Regions from separate parts of the Lysinibacillus sp. RC46 genome, predicted to be linked through region 1. Evidence: predicted binding sites of a transcription regulator. Region 1 holds the regulator's gene; the other holds the start of a gene.

Region 1 (4,222 bases):
GCGTTTTCCAGTATCTCTTTACTATCTAAGTCTAAGTGATTGGTAGGCTCATCGAGAATTAAGAAATTTGCCTTTTGCATCATCAATTTAGCTAATGCAAGTCTAGCCTTTTCTCCACCAGATAATGATGACACGATTTTATCTACATCATCTCCACTGAATAAGAAACGGCCTAGCACTGTGCGAATATCTTTTTCATTCATTAAAGGCCATTCATCCCATAGCTCTTTTAGCACACTTTTATTGCTCGATAGCTTGGCCTGCTCTTGGTCATAATAACCAATTTGAACATTTGTACCATAGCGAATCTCTCCAGAGAGTGGTAGTAAATCTTTGACTATGGTTTTTAATAAAGTTGATTTACCAACACCATTAGGTCCAACAAGTGCAATACGGTCTTCTCGGAAAGTGCGTAATGTAATGCCGCTTGATATTTTCTTATCACCATAACCTATCGCTAAGTCATCAACAGACAATACATCATTACCACTTTGGCGCTCAATTGTAAAACCGAAGCTTGCTGATTTTTCATCACCATCAGGGGATTCCATCCATTCTGTTCGTTCAAGCATTTTACGACGACTTTGTGCCATTTTAGTAGTAGAAGCACGAGCAATGTTTTTTTGAATAAATTCCTCAAGCTTGGCTTTCTCATCTTGTTGACGTTCATATTGCTTCAAATCACGCTCATAATTTTTAGCTTTTTCATCTAAATAGGCACTATAATTGCCTGTATATTTTGTGACGCGATGACGAGAGACTTCGTAGATAATAGACACAACTTGGTCTAAGAAGTAGCGGTCATGGGAAACAATTAGAATAGCCCCTTCATAGCCTTTTAAATATGATTCCAACCAAGAGAGGGTTTCAATATCTAAATGGTTAGTAGGTTCATCGAGTATTAATAGGTCAGGTTTACTTAACAAAAGCTTAGCAAGCGCTAACCGAGTTCGTTGTCCTCCTGATAGTGAGCTAATTGGCTTTTCGTAATCATTAGGATAGAACTGCATGCCATGAAGCACAGAACGTGTATCAGATTCATATTGATAGCCACCTGCATCCTTAAAATTATGCTGCAAATGATCGTATTCAGACATTATTTTTGCATATAAAGTAGGGTTTTCATAAACAGCAGGGTCGGCCATTTGTTGTTCTAATGATCGGATTGCTCGTTCTTGGGTAATAAGCGGCTCAAAAATTGTCATCATTTCATCCCAAATCGACAATGTTGAGTTTAAACCAGCATGCTGCTCCAAATATCCAATTTGTATACCTTTAGGGATAATAATATCGCCAGAGTCATATGACAGTTGACCAGCAATTATTTTAAGTAAAGTAGACTTACCAGCACCGTTACGACCTACTAATGCAACACGATCACGATGTTGAACCTCTAATTTTACGCCACTTAAAATTTCATCTGCAAGGAAGGATTTATATAGTTGATTGACCTGTAAAACAATCATTCTTGACACCTCAATTCTTCCTTAGTGTAATAGATGAGCGATTGCCTTGCAATGTCGATGCTTTACTTATTCCAAGCTGTCATGTAAGATTGAGACGATTTCTCTTTAGTTAGTGGCGTAAAAGCGCCATTAACTAAAGGGAAATCCTCCAGTAAATATTATAAACTTAGAAATAGTTAATTAAGTGTGTATCATAAATAGATTTGATACTCTATAAGGAGGAAAGAGTTTGAAACAAGAATTAAAAATTCCACAAGCCACTACGAAAAGACTTCCTCTTTACTATCGATTTATCCAAAACTTTGCACAAGAAGGCATGGAACGTATTTCGTCGAAGGAACTGAGTGAAGCGATGAAAATTGATTCTGCAACTATTCGCCGTGATTTTTCTTATTTTGGTGCTCTTGGGAAAAAGGGATATGGCTATGATGTGCAACATCTCTTGGAATTTTTTAGTCAAACGCTCGATCAACATGAAGCGACAAAAGTAGCGTTAGTTGGTGTAGGGAATTTAGGTAGTGCTTTATTAAAATATAATTTTCAAAAAAATCACAATACTCATATCGTTGTGGCATTTGACTCAAAGGCCCCAAAGGAAGGGAAGATGATTAGTAATATTCCTGTTTTTCATCCAGATTTATTGGAAGAAAAGTATGCGGAATATGGAGCGGAGCTTGCAATTTTAACAGTTTCACCACGCTCTGCACAGAAAATGGCTGATAGATTAGCGGCGATGAACGCAAAAGGAATTTTAAACTTTACGCCAGAGCGTATTACTGTACCAGATAAAATGCAACTTTTAACAATCGATTTGTCAGTAGAATTGCAGGCACTCATTTATTTAATTCGTAATCAGGAAGAGTGATAATCGTACATAATTTAATTTCTTTCAGCGAATGTCTTTTGTACCGAAAGCGAAGCGACAGCAGCAAATGTTTTCTGCGCGAAAGCGAAGCGACAGCAGCAATTATGCCAAGGAATAATTAGTATAGCTCACAGTTTCTGTCAATAAAAGTATGAGATAAAATGAGAGAGTGACGAAAAACTTTCACATATTATTAGTTAGCAAAATGGCGAAATATGCGTTAAAATGATGGATATAAAGAGGAGGTGGCTTTAATGGGTGGTATTGGTCCTATGAGCCTCATTATTATCGGAATTGTCGCATTACTAATTTTTGGTCCTAAGAAGTTACCAGAGCTTGGTAAAGCATTTGGTTCAACATTACGTGAATTCAAAAATGCTACTAGAGGATTAGCTGACGAAGATGATGATGACAAGAAAAAGAAAGAATTAGATAAGTAAAGTTAGGATGTTTGTGGAATGAATCCAAGAGATCTAACTGTCATTGAGCATATAGAAGAATTAAGAAAACGGCTTTTCATTGTTGCCGTTTTCTTTGTTCTCGCTATGGCTGGCGGTTTTTTTGTTGCGAAGCCGCTTGTTAAATACCTTCAATCTACTGGGGCGAATTATAATATTGAGCTTCATGCATTTGATGTAGTAACACCACTTGCAATTTATATCCAAGTCGTTTTTTTAATAGCATTTATCCTATCTTCTCCGGTATTGATGTATCAATTATGGGCTTTTATTAGTCCAGGATTAAGGGACGTAGAACGAAAAGCAACCTTAAGCTATATACCGTATTCGTTTATATTGTTTTTAGCAGGGCTATCTTTTTCATACTTTTTACTATTCCCTTACGTCATAAAGTTTATGATGAATTTATCAAATGAATTAGAAATTCAGCAAACGATTGGAATACATGAATATTTTTCGTTTTTATTTAAACTTACAATACCTTTTGGTTTCCTTTTCCAATTGCCGATTGTAGTCCTGTTCTTTTCGCGTATTGGGATTTTATCTCCTGAGTTACTAATTCGTATTCGTAAGTACTCATACTTTGGTTTATTTGTATGTGCTGCTTTAATCGCACCGCCTGAATTAGCTTCGCACTTAATGGTTTCAGTACCGTTGTTTGTTCTTTATGAAATTAGCATTATGATTTCTCGTATTGGCTATAAGAAATACTTAAAATCAGAGGAAATGCGAATGAAGGAAGAACAAGAGGCTGAGCAAAAACGCCAGATTGAAGAGGCGCTTGAACAGCAGAGACGTCAAATCGAAGAATTGAATCAATAATAATAGAAGCTCGATGCTAATTAGTAGCATCGAGCTTTTTCGTCAGCTTAACTTTAAATAAAAATCAGTGGGAAGAAAAACTCCCACTGATTTTTATTGCATTTTTTCTAGTTCTTCAAGAAACTTTTGCAATGGTTCTGCATACAATTGTACAAGCGTCACAAAACCATTTAGCATAACGTGGGCGATAATGGACGTCCAAATGCGTTTTGTTTTGTGATATAAGAAGGCAAAAATCAATCCGCAAATTGTATAAAGCAAGATATGTGTGAAGTCGAAATGAATAAGGGCAAAGAAAATGGCGCTTATTATACCGGCTATCCAGAAATTCGTTGTTTGGACAAGCGATCCGAAAATAACACGACGGAAAACGAATTCTTCTAATATTGGCCCAAACACGACAATCGCTAATATCGCAATAGGAGCGCCTTTTGCAATAGCTACAATATCAGCTGTGTTTTCCGATCCACCTTGGATACCGAATACAGCCATTTCGATAGCTGCGCCAATCATTTGGCCGAAGAAAACTAAGAAGAAACCGATAATTCCCCACATAATTGACAGTGGTATAGTTTCTTTCTTTCCTTTATAAATATTCCAAAAAGCTTTAT
Region 2 (4,222 bases), on a different contig from region 1:
ATAATTTTTGTTGAAGAGGAATAATTTCAACAACAAGAACAGTGATGGAATAAGCAGACACAGTCCTAAAATGAACGCAATGACGAGTGCGATCGCCATTTGTGTACTTGTAAAGCTATCGTAAATTGTTAAATACGGATACAGTAAATATGGATATTGTGCAATACCATATGCGAAGAATGCCACTGCAAATTGAGCAATCAATAATCCAACCGCAAGACCGTAATTTTTTCGCATCCAAATTAACACTACAGTAATAATAAATAATACGGCTGAAATGGCGAACATCCACCATAAATTAACCATATGATCGTAACTTTCAGGATTGATGAATTTCATTTCGTACATAATGCCGAGTGCACTCACCATCAAGGGTATCGCCCAAGCAAGTGCGTATCTTCTCATTAAATTCGTGGCTTCTTTATCTTTTGCTTTGTGAGCGTACCAAGTTAAAAACACGGCTGAAATATAAAGTACAGCTGCAATGCTCAACATGACAATACTCCAAGCAAATGGGCTCGTATACAATGTCCAGTAATTTAAGACTGGTTGCCCGTCAACAATATCAACATAGCCACCAGCAGCAATCGCGAATACAACAGAAAGTGAGGCTGGAATGAGCAAGCCTGCTATCCCATACGTCAGCGTGTAACCGATATGTCCACGTGCACCATATGATTCAAATGCATAGTAAGAGCCTCGTATTGCAAGAAGCACTAGCGAAATACTAACAGGGACAAGTAATATCGTTCCATAATAGAAAGCTGTTTGTGGGAAAAATCCAACAATCCCAACAAAGAAGAATACTAAAAAGACATTGGTTACTTCCCAAACAGGTGATAAATAACGCTTAATAATATTCGTTAAAATATGATTTTTTCCGATGAGTAGGCTATAGGCATTAAAAAAGCCTGCACCAAAATCGATTGAAGCTACAATGACATAGCCAAATAGGAAAATCCATAAAACTGAAATACCTAAAATCTCTAATGTCATAAGATGTCACCGCCTTTTTCAGCATGGCGATCTTCTATTTCTCGCTCAATTGGATTCTTTTTGAACATACGAATTAAAACCACCATACTTCCTACTGCTAATACGGCATACACACCTGTAAACAACAGCATCATTAAATCTACATGGTCACTCGTTGTGGCCCCTTCTGGTGTTCTCATTAATCCATATAAGATCCAAGGCTGTCGTCCAACTTCAGCAAGCCACCATCCTGCTTCAATCGCAATAATAGAAAGTGGTCCACCTGCAACAACAATCCATCTAAACCAACGTGAATGAATAAACTGCCAATCACGTGCTTTCCCGCATACATAAACCAATGAAACCAATGCCATGAACATACCGATAAACACCATGAGATTAAAGAGGTAATGGATATATAGTGGTGGTCGATCTTCTTCAGCAAATTGATCTAAGCCAATTACCTCTGCATTTGGATTATTATGTGCTAAAACGCTCAAAGCATAAGGTACTTTAATAGCATATTTTACTTCTTCCCCATCTAATACACCAAATAGTATAAGAGAAGCTTTGTCTCCCGTTTCAAAATGCCACTCAGCTGCAGCTAGTTTTTCTGGCTGATATTCCGCTAAATACTTTCCTGAAAAGTCTCCAATAATTGCTGAAGCAATGGAGAAAATCAGACCAATCTTCATAAGTAGTAATAAAGATTTTTTATGATATATATGCTTAGAACCTCTAAGCAGACGGTATCCTGCAATTGCTGCTAACACAAATGCGGATGTCATATAGGCTGTAACGAGAACATGTGCTACCTTTGTCGGCATTGCTGGATTAAACATTGCTAAAAATGGTTGAATATTCACAAGTTGGCCGTCCACAATATCAAATCCTTGTGGCGCATTCATAAACGCATTGACAATTGTTATAAACACAGCTGACATCGATGCACCGACTGCAACCGGAATTAACAGTAGCATATGCTTCTTCTGACTATCGAAGCGATCCCAAGTATATAGGTAGATGCCTAGAAAGATGGCTTCAAAGAAAAATGCAAACGTTTCCATGAAAAGTGGTAATGCAATTGTCTGACCGGCAAGCTGCATAAAATTCGGCCATAGTAAAGATAACTGTAAGCCAATAGCTGTCCCTGTGACAACGCCGACTGCAACCGTAATAACAAAACCTCGTGCCCAACGTCTCGCCATTAAAATATAGTGCTCATCATTCTTTTTATACCCAGTCCATTGTGCGATCATGATCATTAACGGTACTCCAACACCAATCGTTGCATAAATAATGTGGAACGATAAAGTTAGTTCCGTTAATGCTCTACTCCAAAAGACTGCTGATTCATTCACCATTTCATTGCCCCCCTAACCTCCAAATATTCTTCCAAGTATGGAAAGTAGCATGATAATTGCAACACCAAAGCTTAGCCAAATGAGCTTTCTTTCCTGTGACTTATACAAAGGCAACACTTCCTTTCCCTTATCTCTACCCCATTTTCCACCATTGCAACGAAAAAAACCTTTATAATGGACCGGAATTTCGGCCTATTATAAAGGTTTCAAATTTTGTTCAAGTAATATACGCACATTTGCCAAACATTTTTCTTAATTCATTCACAATACCAATTATAGGAGGAAATTACCCCTACATATAGGTTTTTTTACCGATTTCACCCATAAAACAAGGCTTCCTCCTAAATTGAGAGCGTCCTGTTCTAATATTTCATTAAATACGGTCTTCTTCACGAATATCTTCTAGTGGAACAAAAATCTCAATATGGCGCTTTAAGTTTTCAAATGTAGCAGGCGCATCCCCACCATACTCACCATCTAAGTTTAAATGTATTTCATCTTCAGTAGATACTTTTACGACACTTGCCTTTTTATAAATGACACGATCATCATTCAAATGCTCGCCTCTTAATGCCATTGCGGCAAGCTGAATAAATTCAGGCAGGCTTACTTTTTTCAATACTAATAAAGTAAAGTAGCCATCATTAATACTCGCGTCAGGTGCAAGCTTTTCAAAGCCACCCACTGAATTTGTTAAGCCGCATAAAAACATCATGGCATCCCCATCAAACACTTCGCCATCATATTCGATACGCATGTGGGAAGCTTTAATTGATGGAATCATTTCTACTGCTTTTAAGTAATAAGCAAGCTGTCCTAGCATTGTTTTCATTTTACTTGGCACTTCATACGTTAACTCTGTAATACGCCCACCAGCGGCAATATTGATGAAATAGCGTTCCCCATTTAATAAACCAACATCGACCGGCAACGATTCACCTTTAATAATAATGTCAACTGCAGCTTCAATATTTCGAGGAATCTGCACAGCACGAGCAAAGTCATTTGTTGTGCCCATCGGAATTAGACCCACTTTCGGTCGGTTCTCAAATGGACTGACACCTGAAACAACTTCATTTAATGTGCCATCTCCACCAACTGCAATGATTATATCAAAGCCACGTTCAACTGCATTTTTTGCTGCAATGGTTGCATCGCCTTCACAAGTTGTTGCGTGACAAGATGTCTCATAGCCTGCTACCTCTAATTTTGCCAATACTTCTGGTAGATGCTTTTTAAACACTTCACGCCCAGATGTAGGATTATAAATGATTCTTGCTCGTTTCATAACATACCTTCTTTGCTTCATAAGATTCTATTTCTTTCAATGAATTATTCGTTTAAATGTTGCATTAAGCTTCCAATAGTCAACAAAAGCAAGGCATGTCCTCATTCTCTGACATGCAGCCTTACGATTTACAATTATTGTAATGCAGCTGTTACTTGCTTTTTAAAATCTTCATAGACAAATGTCCAATATGATTTATTCGTAATATTCTCTTCACGAATTTCAGCATATAGCGCTTTTTGTGCATCTTCAAATGTAGGATCTTCTTTATCTGGTAAAGTAGCTCGTTTACTCACTACTAATTCCTGTAATTCTGGTGCACGTGGACCCCATTTTCCAACAACCTGACCAGCATCATCTAATAAAATATAAATTGGAATTGCACGGCCACCGTTTGTTAAATAGCGATCAATTAAATCTGTATCAGCATCACGTAGTACTGCGCGCATTTCTAACCCTGCTGCCTCTGCAACTCGACGAATAACTGGATTGTTTAACATTGCGTCCCCGCACCAATCCTCAGTAATTGTTAAAATTTTTGGTTGCTTGTCCTTCAGAAGTTCGATAAAGCCATCGTTTAGTGGCGCATCGAAGC

What was found. The regulator Rex, encoded in region 1, represses fermentation and respiration genes when NADH is low (regulators of the CRP and FNR family bind a similar motif). The targets are predictions, from matches to a motif close to TTGTGAAATATTTCACAA.
Region 2: ABH966_RS13450 (cytochrome ubiquinol oxidase subunit I) is a predicted target of Rex. The motif match lies at 2,589-2,606, and genes of this name have one in related genera.

Annotation. Positions count from the first base shown of each region.
Region 1 covers NZ_JBGCCF010000044.1:27,885-32,106, reverse strand. The annotation lists gene ABH966_RS24875 (ABC transporter ATP-binding protein) at 1-1,466, opposite strand, end outside; gene ABH966_RS24870 (redox-sensing transcriptional repressor Rex) at 1,696-2,331, shown strand; gene ABH966_RS24865 (twin-arginine translocase TatA/TatE family subunit) at 2,586-2,771, shown strand; gene tatC (twin-arginine translocase subunit TatC) at 2,790-3,611, shown strand; gene ABH966_RS24855 (CPBP family intramembrane glutamic endopeptidase) at 3,705-4,222, opposite strand, start outside.
Region 2 covers NZ_JBGCCF010000013.1:31,869-36,090, reverse strand. The annotation lists gene ABH966_RS13455 (cytochrome d ubiquinol oxidase subunit II) at 1-996, opposite strand, end outside; gene ABH966_RS13450 (cytochrome ubiquinol oxidase subunit I) at 993-2,339, opposite strand; gene ABH966_RS13445 (diacylglycerol kinase) at 2,713-3,627, opposite strand; gene ABH966_RS13440 (thioredoxin family protein) at 3,762-4,222, opposite strand, start outside.